DNA from 3 places in the Arthrobacter sp. UYEF20 genome. Region 2 is predicted to be linked to each of the others. Evidence: riboswitches for the same ligand, from Rfam matches in the RefSeq annotation. Region 2 holds a riboswitch; each other region holds the start of a gene.
The links. Region 2 has a riboswitch for cyclic di-AMP ahead of ABIB26_RS05470 (M23 family metallopeptidase). Riboswitches for the same ligand answer to the same signal wherever they lie in the genome.
Positions count from the first base shown of each region.

Region 1: it holds a riboswitch for cyclic di-AMP, as region 2 does, so the genes downstream of both, ABIB26_RS12480 (hypothetical protein) here and ABIB26_RS05470 (M23 family metallopeptidase) in region 2, are expected to answer to the same signal.
Region 3: it holds a riboswitch for cyclic di-AMP, as region 2 does, so the genes downstream of both, ABIB26_RS10085 (aggregation-promoting factor C-terminal-like domain-containing protein) here and ABIB26_RS05470 (M23 family metallopeptidase) in region 2, are expected to answer to the same signal.

Region 1 covers NZ_JBEPNP010000010.1:7,134-11,254, reverse strand. Annotated here, with positions in the region: partial or broken gene ABIB26_RS12495 (HNH endonuclease) at 1-296, opposite strand, end outside; gene ABIB26_RS12490 (DNA alkylation repair protein) at 436-1,104, shown strand; gene ABIB26_RS12485 (hypothetical protein) at 1,120-1,374, opposite strand; cyclic di-AMP (ydaO/yuaA leader) riboswitch at 1,553-1,739, shown strand; gene ABIB26_RS12480 (hypothetical protein) at 1,748-2,497, shown strand; gene ABIB26_RS12475 (sensor histidine kinase) at 2,573-3,640, opposite strand; gene ABIB26_RS12470 (response regulator transcription factor) at 3,633-4,121, opposite strand, start outside.
Region 2 covers NZ_JBEPNP010000003.1:282,794-286,914, forward strand. Annotated here, with positions in the region: gene ABIB26_RS05460 (HNH endonuclease) at 1-214, opposite strand, end outside; gene ABIB26_RS05465 (NlpC/P60 family protein) at 485-1,219, opposite strand; cyclic di-AMP (ydaO/yuaA leader) riboswitch at 1,528-1,686, opposite strand; gene ABIB26_RS05470 (M23 family metallopeptidase) at 1,834-2,652, opposite strand; cyclic di-AMP (ydaO/yuaA leader) riboswitch at 2,657-2,871, opposite strand; gene ABIB26_RS05475 (iron-dependent transcriptional repressor DtxR) at 3,021-3,731, opposite strand; gene serC (phosphoserine transaminase) at 4,065-4,121, shown strand, end outside.
Region 3 covers NZ_JBEPNP010000007.1:77,428-81,548, reverse strand. Annotated here, with positions in the region: gene upp (uracil phosphoribosyltransferase) at 1-402, shown strand, start outside; gene ABIB26_RS10090 (glyoxalase superfamily protein) at 511-888, shown strand; gene ABIB26_RS10085 (aggregation-promoting factor C-terminal-like domain-containing protein) at 1,814-2,623, opposite strand; cyclic di-AMP (ydaO/yuaA leader) riboswitch at 2,622-2,779, opposite strand; gene ABIB26_RS10080 (HAMP domain-containing sensor histidine kinase) at 2,936-4,121, opposite strand, start outside.

The sequences.
Region 1 (4,121 bases), on a different contig from region 2:
TGCGCCGCGACCCCGGCCCCGAGTTCGGCCGCCGGCATCCCCGCCGCGCGCTGGACCCGCCGCTGGGCGGCATCGAAGGCGACCGCAACACGTGCTTGCAGTGCGGCCGCGGCGGACTTCAGGTCCTCCAGCTGCCGGAGCTGGTCGATCAGCCCGGCACCGCCGTCGTCGTCGGCATCCGTGGCGTGGCAGGGACGGACCGTACCGAGCAGGCGGGCGACGTCCGTGACCGCGGCGCCGCTTCCAGCGTCGCCATGTCCTCCCGGAACCACTTCGGGCTCTCGCTTGCCGTCCATGAACCCAGTCTAGAAGCGGGGTCAGACAAAAAAGCCCGGCAGAAAGAGCCGGGAGACAGGCCACCTAGAAACCGGCGCGGAGACCCCACAACAATGCGAAAGACGCGGAGACCCCACAACAATGCGAAAGAATGGTCCCATGAGCGACGCCGGCGAGTTTATCGATTCCTCGCTGCAACGCGAAGGGTCCTGGTCCCGGGCGGACGAGTTGCAGGCACGCGTGGGCGGCGATCTGAGCTTCTATGGCGCCTCGGTCGGGGCGGTGCGCGGAACTGTCCGCGACGCGCTGCGCCGCCACCGCGAGTTGCTGCATGATGACATCACCGCGCTGAGCTCAGAACTTTGGTCCGTACCGGTTTTCGAGCGACGGCTGGCGGCCGTGGTCCTGCTGCAGTCCAAGGTCCACATGCTGGACAACGCGGACCTGACCCGGATTGAAGGCTTCCTGAGAACCGCGCAATTGCGGGAGCTGGCCGATCCGCTCGCCGTCGACGTCGTCGGCCCGCTGGTTTCGGGACTGGACCTGCTGGGCAGGGTACGAGCGGACAGCGTGCTGGACCGCTGGGCCCGGGAACCCGACGTCTGGCTGCGCCGCGCCGCCCTGCTCTCGCCGCTCCGGGCGCTCCGGGCCGGCGGGGGAGACTGGCGCAAGTTTGTCGGCCTGGCCAAGGCGGCGCTGGCCGTCTCGCCGGAGCACGACGCGGACGCCGATACCGACGCCGACCTCCTCAGGGAGGCAGTCGCTGTGGTGCTCGACGACGTCGCGAAACACCGGCCAGAGCTGGAATTCACGGCCACCGGGACGTGACGGAAGCGTCCCGCATCAGCTGTCCGACCGTCGCTGCACAACCGCGTAGGCCTTGCCATCCAGGAACTGCCAGTCCGTGACCACCATAAAGCCGAGTGCATCCACACGGTCGTTCAGGACATGGGCGTCGAAACCGCCGTCGCGGGGCTCAGCGTCCCAGGTTGAGACGCGGACTTCCTGGCCTTCGAGGATCAGCAGCTCGGTGTTGACGTCAAAATCCTCCTGAGGCTGATCGCTCAGCTGGCAGATGGCGACACAGTGGCTGTTCATTTCGGGCCTCCGCTTCAGGGATCGCTGCTGGCATCATCCTATGCCTGAGCCCGGGGATGCAGATGGAAAAAGCCCTCGTTTGGACCCCCGCCCCGTTACCTCAATGTGACATTCCGTGATTATCCCGTTACCGTTGTTAGGTGCCTGTTGTCTCCGATACGGGCGCTCCCCAGCCGATTGCCTAACTCTGCCGCGGCCCCGGGGATAACTCGCATCAACGTCCGGCAGAGACGGGGAAACCACTTTTTGACCAGCTGACAGGCAGGTCTTGGGGTGAAGCCGCACGGCCCGCAACGCGGGCCCCGAGTGCGGCCGGGTGCCTCCCATCCGAATCCGACAGCTCACCTCGCAGGCATTGGGAGAGGCTACATTCATGACTTCACGCAATACTTCCGCGCGCCATCGCGGCACCACCACCACGAGCCCGCTTTCGGCAATTTCCTCCGCATTTGCGGGCAATGCAGGCACGATCGGCCGCCAGGCCGCCGTGATCGCCGCAGCATCAGGTCTGGTACTCAGCAGCGCCATGGCCGCCAACGCGGCGGAGGCACCCGTCGAGCGCAACGCCGCACCGGCGTCGTCCGTTGACGTCAACAGTCAGGTCTCCGCTCCGGTCAGCGCGGATTCCACTGTTCAGATCGCCTTCGAGCGTCCGGCCGTGGTCTCGACTCCGGCGCCCGTCGTCGAACAGCCCAAGCCGGCTGCAGCCGTCCCCGCCGCCGCCCCCCAGCCTGCCGCAGCTCCTAAGGCTGCCGTGCAGGTCCAGGCAGCTGCCCCGGCTCCCGCCGCTGCCCCGGCAGCCGGCGGCGTCAACGCCGCGCTGCTTTCGGCCGCCTACGGCCAGGTTGGAATCATGCAGGACTGCACTGCGATGGTCGAAAAGGCGCTCGGCGCAGCCGGCATTCCGGTAGGCGACATCGGCCCGACGGCGTTCCTCAAGTACGGCAAGGTTGTGGCGACTCCGGAGCCGGGCGACATGATCGTCCAGTCCGGCCACGTTGCCATCTACGCCGGCAACGGACAGGCCGTCAGCGGCGGCATCAACGGCAATACAACCGTGGCGCACCCGCTGTCGTGGCTGACCGCCACGGGCCCCGTGACGTTCGTCCGCGCCGGAGTCTGACGCACAGCAGCGAAAGAGGCCGGTGATCAGTTGCCTTGGGGGCAGCGGATTGCCGGCCTTCTGCATGCCGTCGCGTCAGCGAACCAGGGGAAGCGCCAGCCTCATGGTGGTTCCCTCCGGACCTGTCCGGGCTACCTCGACGGTGCCGCCGGCGGCCGTGGCGATCTCGCGGACCAGGGCCAGACCGATGCCGAAGCTTCTCTGCCGGCGCGGCGCATCGGCGCCCGGAGTCCTGACGAAGCGGTCAAAAATCCGGGCCTGGTCGACGCCGGTGATCCCAGCCCCCGTGTCCGCCACGGTGATGACCGCGTGGTTGTTCTCTGCCGCAGTGCTGATGGTGACCTGTCCGCCGGCCGGGGTGTGGGCGAGGGCATTGTCGGCCAGGGCGAGCACCGCGCGGCGGAGGGAGTTCTGGTCGATGCGGGCCAGAGGCCGGCCGCCGCCGGAATCGCTGCCGGAGCCGCCTCCGGAATCGCCCGCGGAAGCCCTGGCGGACGCCCCGTCGGACGCATCCGCGGAAAAGGTGAGCCGGACGCCCTGGCGTGCCGCGAGTTGTTGCAGGCTCTCGGTGACGGAGGACGCGACGTCGGCCAAATCGGCCGGTTCTGTCGCTGGGTCCGGCGTCCCCCTCGTTGCGGCCAAGAGCAGCTCATTGACGATCCCCGTGAGCGTTGCCGTGTCTTCCCGGATTTTGACCAAGGCCTGGCCCGGTTTGGAGTCCGGCGCGGCGTCGCGTTGGGCCAGCTGGATGCGTGCGTCGAGGATGGCGAGGGGGGTGCGCAGTTCATGGCTGGCATCCTGGACGAACCGCCGCTGCAGGGCCAGCGCTTCCCCCAGGGGCCGGATGGCGCTCCGTGCACTGAGCCACCCGACGCCGCCGGCCAGCACGATCCCCGCTACCCCGGCGATGATCATGGCCTCGATCAGGTCCTTGGAGTCGAGATAGGTGTAGGCCTTCCCGGCCACGGTGGCGGATGGCAGGTCCGGGTGAGCCAGCTTGTTCATCAGGTAGACGGTGGCGGCGGCGAGGAGGCAGAGGACCAGCACGGCGCAGGCGGCGCTGATCCGCAGGGCGACCTTGAGGGAGGCCCTGCGCAGGGTGTCCAGGTCCGGTTCGGCGGCCTGCGGTGCGGTGCTATTCATGGGCGTCGCCGATCTGGTAGCCGACGCCGTGGACCGTGCGGATCACGGTTTTGGCGATCTTCCGGCGGAGGTGGTGGACGTAGGTGTCGATCAGGCCGGGCTGGTCCGTGGCCTGGAAATGCTGGCTGAGCAGTTCTTCCCGGGTGAAGACCCGGCCCGGTTCCGCGGCCAGGGCACCGAGCAGTTCGCCCTCCTTCGCTGTGAGGGACACCAGTCGTCCGTAGACGGACCGTACGGAGCGCGACGCCGGATCGAGTTCCCACGGGCCGAAGCCCACCGGCGTGGAGGCCGGGGCAAAAGTGCGGGTCAGGGCGCGCAGGCGTGCCGCGAGTTCCCCGGCGTCGAACGGCTTGGTCACATAGTCGTTGGCACCGGCATCCAGGCCCCTGACTTTCTCCGCCGTGTCCCCGAGCGCGGTCAGGATGAGGATGGGGGTGGAGATCCCCTTCTCCCGCAATGCCCTGATCAGGCTGATGCCGTC
Region 2 (4,121 bases):
GGCGGCTGACCGCCGTCATGGTGTTGTACCGGGGCCGGATGTAGCGGTTGAGCAGGATCACCGACGGCCGGCCCAGGATGTCCTGGGGACCAACAACCGGATCGTCTCCTTCGGCCACCACACTGGCCTTTCCGGTAAGCACGAGAACGAGCGCCCGGCGGAAGGTGACTACCGCGAGCGGTTCATATCCAGCATTCAGAACGAGAGTGCGCATCCGCATACCTCTTCACGGCCGCACCCGCCAGGGGCACGAGGGCCGGCTGCCCTCTGCATGGTCGGGCTATGGATCGACACCACAAGAGTAAACACCCCAAGGCCGGATCACCGAATTTTTCTCCCGCAAGGGGGTCCGTGTCTGCCGGAGATGGCCGGGCGTACAGGAAGAGGACCCCCGCCACAGGGGCGGGGGTCCTCTTCTTGGTGGCGACTTTCAGGCTGTTTTCAGACAGCTGTTTTCAGACAGCTGTTTCCAGCCAGCGGCGATTTAGCCGCCGACGCGGATGAAGACCGGCCCGGAGCCGATATTGACGCTGTTCAGTGCGGTGGTTCCGCCGTTCCAGCCGCCGTGGACAGCCATGCCGTTGCCGACGTAGACAGCGATGTGGGCCATGCCCACGCCACCGTTCTGGTAGTACGCCAGGTCGCCCGGCTGTGCCTCGCCGGCGCCCACGGTGCGGCCCAGGGACAGGTAACCTGCCGGCCAGCCGTGGAAGTTGATGCCCGCCGCAGCCAGAGCGTTCGTGACCAGTGCGGTGCAGTCCTGTCCAACCCCGAGCTGGGCGTAGGCGGCGGCAGCGATGGAAGCTCCGGCGCCGCTGGCAACGGAGAGTCCCTGCGTCGAGGCCGAGGCGCCGGCGGCACCGGCCTTGGAGTCCTGGACGTTGACGACGGGCTTTGCGGCCTCGACGACCGGAGCAGGTGAGGTGGAAACGGCCGGCTTCTCGTAGGAGATCGCAATGGTGGAAGCCGCCGAGATCGTTGCCGGGGTGCCCGACTGGACTTCGAGTGCCGAAGCGGAGGTGGATTCGCGCTGAACGTTGGTCTCGGCAGCGTTGGCTGCGATTCCGCTGGTCAGGACCAGCCCGGAAGCGGCAGCGACGACTGCGGCCTGGCGGCCCATGGTACCGGCGTTGTCGCCGACGGCCTTGGCAATGACAGCAAGCGAGTTGGTCTTGGTGACCTCGGCGCGGTGCCGTGCAGTATTTGCACGAGTAGTCATTAAGTTCTCTCTTTCGTGATCCTTGGACCGCACTTTTCAGGCGCGGACAGAGGACGCTCCGGCATCTTGGGGGTACGCCGGATCGCCCCGAATGGGTTACTTAGCGAAGGGTGTACTGCGAAGACGCGCCAAAAGCGGGAACTGCTTGCAGGTGCTTGGCCTGCGGGCCGAACTCAGCAGAGATTGAGTCGGCGGAGTGAGATCCATTCCGGGCGCCGGCAAGGGCAGCACGGGACGTGGATTTCAGCGGGCTCGAATGAGCCGCGCAAGCGCGTTTAAGCGCAGCATTGTGGCGTGAAGACACGAAAGTAGCCTCTCCCAATGCCTGCGAGGTGAGCTGTCGGATTCGGATGGGAGTCACCCGGCCGCGCTGCTTCCTGGAAAGCTTTGCGACTTAACCCCAAGGTCTTCTTGCGAAGACCAAAATTGGTTCCCCCGCCCCTGCCAGACGATGTCATGCGAACGGACCTTGAGCGGTGGCAGAGCTAGGCAATCCACTCAAGAGCGCCAACTTCGGAGAAGTTGGCGTACTTCATACGGTACAGCAGTTGGGACCCAATGTCACATTCAGATCACGGCGTGTCACAAGAATGCGAGAGTCATCCATCGGCTATTTAGAGCCAGCCGGTGGGGTCCACGACGTCGCCGTTGACCATCACTTCGAAGTGCAGGTGGCACCCGGTGGAGGCGCCGGTGGTCCCGCTCATGGCCACAACATCGCCGCGGGAGACCGTCTGGCCAACACGGACGCTTGATGAGGACAGGTGGTTGTAGGTGGTCTCCAGGCCGTTGCCGTGGTCGATCACCACGCGGTTGCCACCGCCGAAGGGATGCCAGCCGGTGAACGTGACGGTGCCGCTGGCGGCCGCGTGGACCGCCGTTCCGCACTGCGCGGCGTAGTCCTGGCCGCGGTGGAACTCGCCGGCACCGCCGGTGATGGGACTGACGCGGTAGCCGAAGGGCGAGGCGGAAACCATCTGGTCCAGCGGTGCGCCCAGGCTGCCGGAAGAAGCGGCGCGCGTGATGCTGCCCGCCGACTGCGCGCTCAGCAGTTGCTTCAGCTTGCCGTCGGGATCGCCCTTCGTGGTCACGGCGGTCCGGCTGAAGTCGATCTTGGCCGCGGAGGCGGCCGTTACATCCGGCTGCGCCGTAGCGGAGACCGAGCCCGACGAGCCGTCGGTAGCCATGACCGGGCCGGTGGCGGGGACAGCGATCGTCAGGACCAGGCCCGTAGCCGCCAGGGCAATGCCGGCCTTCTGCCCCACCCCACTGGCGGCGGCAAATTCCGTTACCTGGCGGAACGGGCTCCGGCGGCCGCGGCGCTCGTCGCGGTGCGCGTCACGCGGCCGGTCTGCCATGACGGCGACGGCCGGTCGCGGCTCCGGAGCGGGGCCGGTCGCGCGGCGGCGGCCCCGCGAGGTTTGGGTGGTCAAGAACGGTTCCTCTCTGGATAGCCTGCGAAGTTAGCTGTCGGATTCGGGTCAGAGAGTTCAAAGACCCGGTCCGCCGTGAACAAGCATCCAGGCACAGGGGAATCCAAAAAAAGTCCCTCGGTGGAGTGTGCTTGCCGCTGGCGGACTTCACCCCAAGGCTGCTCGAAGACAGCCGGAAGTGGTTCCCCCGCCTCTGCCATAAGGTGACTCTGCGACTGATCCGCTGGCAGAGTTCGGCTCCGGATCAGGTAACGCTTTGGTATCGGTACTAGCCACTAACTATAGGCGATTAAGCCGCCCAGTAATAATCCCGTTATCTCTGCTGTGCACAACTCATGGGTCGTCCCACGAGTTGTGGTTCCGGACGGTTAGCCGAGGGTAACAAACACGTGGGCGGCCACCTCGGGAGGCAGCTCGAGGGCGCCTTCAATGTCCGGAACGCGGACCGAGATGTACTCCCCGACGCGTTCCAGGGACACAAGGGCGCCGGGACGGATGCCTCCCTCGTCGAGCTGGACGAGCAGTTCCGGTTCCACCTGGATGGGCTCGGCAAGCCGGTTCACCGTGATCCGGGAATCGGCCCCGTAGCCGGCCATCGCTTCCAGCAGATTCACGACTCCTCGATTCACGACTCCGTCGGAGGATGGCTGGGAGGGCACGCCGCCGAGCTCCGCGAGCCCGGGGATTGGATTTCCATAAGGAGAGACGGTGGGATGGTTGAGCATTTCGAAGATCCGCCGTTCCACCCGCTCGCTCATCACGTGCTCCCAGCGGCAGGCTTCCTCGTGGACGTAGGCCCAGTCGAGGCCGATCACGTCGGCCAGCAGCCGCTCGGCCAGGCGGTGCTTGCGCATGACGCCGATGGCACGTTTCCGGCCGGTTTCAGTCAGCTCAAGGTGCCGGTCACCCGAAACAACCACCAGGCCGTCGCGCTCCATGCGGCCGATGGTCTGCGAGACGGTGGGGCCGGAGTGGCGCAGCCGTTCGGCGATGCGGGCGCGGAGGGCGACGATGTTCTCTTCTTCAAGTTCCAGAATGGTCCGCAGATACATCTCGGTTGTATCGATCAGATCCGTCATTCAGCTCAGCTCCTCGAGCGCCGTCCTTGCGTCATTCCCACCGTACCGCGTGCCGGTTGCAGGCAGCGTGCCCTGGCGGGAACGGCCGTACGTTCGCAAAACAGCTTAGCCTATTTTGAATTACTCCGGATAATCCCCCGGGCGCTTCAGCACGAGCCCGGGGCGAGCGGCTTTGTCTCAATGACCGGACTATGACGGACTCTTTTCCCGCCCGCCCGCGGCAGTCAGGCAGAATGAAAAGGAGGCTTCGTTGCAGCCACCCTGCCGGGCCGCCGCCCAAGCCAAGCGTTGTACCAGCCGCCAAGCGTTGTACCAGCCGAAAATGGAGCCACTGTGAGCGATACCAGCATCACGATTCCCGCAAACCTCCTACCCAAGGACGGCCGGTTC
Region 3 (4,121 bases), on a different contig from region 2:
GCCGGGCTCGGCATGCTCGAGGGCATGACCAAGCTGGTCCCCACCGCCGAGGTCGGCTTCCTGGGCATGGCCCGGGACGAGGAGACCCTGGACATCATCACCTACGCCGAGCGCCTCCCCGAGGACCTCACGGACCGGCAGATCTTCGTCCTGGACCCCATGCTGGCCACCGGCGGCACCCTGCGCGAGGCCATCAAGTTCCTCTTCAAGCGCGGCGCCTCCGACGTCACCTGCATCTGCCTGCTCGCCGCCCCCGAAGGCCTGGCCAGGCTGGAGGAGGAGCTCGCGGACGCCAACGTGACGATCGTCCTCGCCTCGATCGACGAGAAGCTCAACGAGAAGTCCTACATCGTGCCCGGCCTGGGCGACGCCGGCGACCGCCTCTACGGCATCGCGGGCTAGTACAGCCAGACAGCCGCGTTGAGGACCCGGCTGTTGAGGACCCGGCTATTGCCGGGTCCGGCACGCGTTCCCTTCCGGAATCCCGCAGGCCGCGCTAGCGTGTGGGCCATGGACTGGAAACTTGAACTCGTGTTTGTCCCCGTGTCCGATGTGGACCGCGCCAAGGACTTCTACGTCAACAAAGTCGGCTTCAACGCCGACTACGACGAGCGGCCCATGGACGGAATCCGCTTCGTCCAGCTGACCCCGCCGGGCTCCGGCTGCTCGATCGCGATCGGCGAGGGCCTCACCGACGCGCCGCCGGGCACCGCCCCCAGCCTGCAGCTCGTGGTCAGCGACATCCAGGCCGCGCACAAGCAGCTCAAGGATAACGGCGTGGACGTCAGCGACGTCGATGTCCAGGACTGGGGGCACTTCGTCCATTTTGCGGATCCCGACGGCAACAAATGGGCGGTCCAGTACATCCCCAACCGGCCCAACGGCTAGACGTCATTTTCGTTAATTCGTCGGGGGTTGAGGCCCGGTCGTCGCGCCGGGGGGGACATGCCCAGTCGTCGCGCCGGGGGGGACATGTCCAGTTTTCGCGCCCGAAACAGGGCATAGCCGGAATATGTCCATCCGCCGACCCCGGCGCGGGGCATGTCCTGATCCGGGGGCACGTACAGTGACTCCGCTGCGGGCGTCGGGCCACTTCCCCGGGAGGACCGCCCAGTCTTCGCGCCCGGCACCGGCGGCACCGTGACGTTCCCTGGCCGGAAGCCGGGCACGTGGACGCGGGCAGTCGGCGGGTCCCTCCTGCCCGGTTGCTTGCCGCCGAACCGCCTGCCTGCCGTGGTGAACCCCGGATTCCCGCGGGCGGTTTGCGCGTGGCGCCGAAGCAACCGGGGAGGAACGTCACGGCAGGGGTGCGTGGGGCGTTTCCGGTGGCCGGCGCCGGGCTACTTCCCGGGAGGACCGCCGAGTCCTCGCGCCCGGGACAGGGCATAGCCGGAGTATGTCCATCCGCCGACCCCGGCGCGGGGCATGTCCTGACCGGTGGTCATTTTCGCTGAGGCCGTCGGTGTCAGGCTGCCGGTGCGTGCTCGTACCTGCCCAGGCGTGGCAGCTGGCGGTCGAGGCCGGTGGTGTATTCCGGTCGACCGAGCCGGCTGGTCGAGGTCCTTGAAGCCGCCGCCCGTGATGGCCTGGCGCGGCACCGCCTGCGGCCTCCGCCTCAACCACCCCACCGCCTGGACCTGACCCCCGACGAACTAACGAAATTGCGCGCTGGACGCACCAGCGCACGGCTCCGCCCGCGGCCAGCACTCAGCACTCAGCACGAAAGAATGCCCCGAACCGCAGGGATTCGGGGCATTCTTGCTGAAACAGGTACGTCCTGAAGCAGGTACGTCCGGGGAAACTGCCGGCCGGCTTAGTACCAGTTGTTCGCGTAATGGAAGCTCAGGGCGCCGCTGGGGGAGCCGTAGCGTTCCTTGACGTAATTGAGACCCCAGTTGATCTGGGTCCGGTAGTTGGTCCGGTAGTCAGCGCCGGCGCTCGCCATTTTTTCGGCCGGCAGGGACTGGACCACACCGTAGGCGCCGCTGCTCGGGTTCGTGGCCGTGGTCTTCCAGTCGGACTCCTTGGTCCAGAGCTTCATCAGGCTCTGCATTTCGCCGGGCGCCCAGCCGTAGGATTCCAGCCGGGAGGCGGCGTAGGCCTGGGCCCCGGCGGGATCGTCAACGGCGACGGGCGCCGCCGCTTCGGGGGCCGGTGCCGGTGCGGGCGCCGGGGCCGGGGCAGGTGCCGGCGCGGGTGCCGGCGCCTCGGCGGGTGCCGGGGCCGGTGCCGCGGCAGAAGCCGGGGCAGGTGCTTCAGCGGGCTTCGCCGCCGCGGACGGGGCCTCAACGCTGGCGCCGGGGGGCACGAAGGCCTGGGCGTCGCGGACCCGTTCGAAGTTCAGGGGCGTCAGCGGGTCGGCGATGGTGGCGGACGCCTTGGAACTGCCGGCGGTGGAGTTGCGGCTGGACGTCTCGGCGGCCTGCCCGGCAGCGCCAACTCCGACCAGGACCGCGCAAACGGTGGCAACGACGGCGACGCGGCGGCCGGTGGAACCGATGCCCGCGGTAAACCGGGACAGGGCCGAGGCCGGCTTGGCTGACTCGGCGCGGTGGCGTGAATGCGTGGAGCCGAATTTTCCTGCGGCGCCTTCGCGGCGCGTTTGTACCTTGAATTTAGTCATGATGCCTCTCAACGCCTGCGGAGTTAGCTGTCGGGTTCGGATGAGAAATCCGGCCGCACGGAGCTTCACGTGTCGGCTTCACCCCAAGGGTGCATAAATGCAGATGCCCGGGAACTCTGGGTTCCCCGCCTCTGCCTGGTCTAGCGAATCCGGGAAGCGGCAGAGTTTGGCGTCCATCCGGATGCACGGCCCAGTGGCGGCCGCACTCTAAAAACCGTACAGGAGTTCCATCCGAGAGTCACATTTTGGTAACGGACATCACGACGGCGGAGTGTCGCCTTGCGCTCTTCCGCCCAGCCCTCCGCACCGTGGCTACGCCACCTGCGGGCTCGTGGGCAGGCGCACGGCGAACTCCGTCCTGCCTGGCCGGGAGGTGACCTCGACGGTGCCGCCGTGGGCCGCGACAATCGCCTGCACGATCGATAAGCCAAGCCCGCTGGTCCCCTCGGCAGTGGTTGCCGGGGCGACGGCGGGGGCCCAGTGGCTGCGGGGAATCCCCGGACGGGCAGCGGCCGCCGTCGTGACTGCCGGGTTCTTCCGTGCCGCGTCCGCGCGGGCGAAGCGTGAAAAGACCTTATTCATGAACTGAGCGGGGATTCCGTTGCCGTTGTCGGTCACCGTGACCACGGCGCTTCCATCGGCTGAACGCATCACTCCGGTCACCACGGTGGTCCCGGCCCTGGTGTGCTTGCGCGCGTTGGAGAGCAGGTTGGCCAGCACCTGATGGAGCTGCGCGGAGTCGCCGCGGACCACCACCGGCTCTTCCGGCAGTTCCAGCTGCCAGAGGTGATCCGGGGCCATGACCTTCTCGTCGCTGACCGTCTCGATTGCCAGCTGGGTGAGGTCCACCTCGCTGAGCTTGAGGGGCTGGCCCTCGTCCAGGCGGGCCAGCAGCAGCAGATCCTCAACCAAGGTGGTCATCCGTTCGGACTGGCTCTGCACCCGTGCGAGGGACTTCTCGCCGTCCGGCGTGAATTGCTCGGTCATCCGCATCAGCTCGGTGTAGCCGCGTATGGCGGTCAACGGGGTCCGCAGCTCATGCGAGGCATCGGCCACGAACTGGCGCACCCTCATTTCGCTGAGCTGCCGCGCCTCAAGCGCGTTGGAGACATTGTCCAGCATCTGGTTCAGCGCGTAGCCCACACTGCCCACTTCCGTGCCACGATGGGCGGCCGACGCCGGCACCCGGACTGCGAGTGCCACCTCGCCGGCGTCGAGGGGGAGCCGGGAGACCTTGGTGGCCACGTCGGAGAGCTGTTCGAGCGGCTTCATGGTCCGGCGGATCAGTGCCGTGCCGGCGAGACCGATCACGACGAGGCCGCCGGCAGACACCACCACCATGGTCCACACCAGCGAAGCCAGCGTGTTCTGCTTTTCCGCCAGCGGGAGCCCGGTGACGATCACGTCTCCATAGGGGGTCCGCACGGCAGTGAGCCGGTAGGCGCCGGCCGAGAGCGTCCGGTCAACCGGGAGGCCGTTGGGCGTGAGCTCGAGGAGG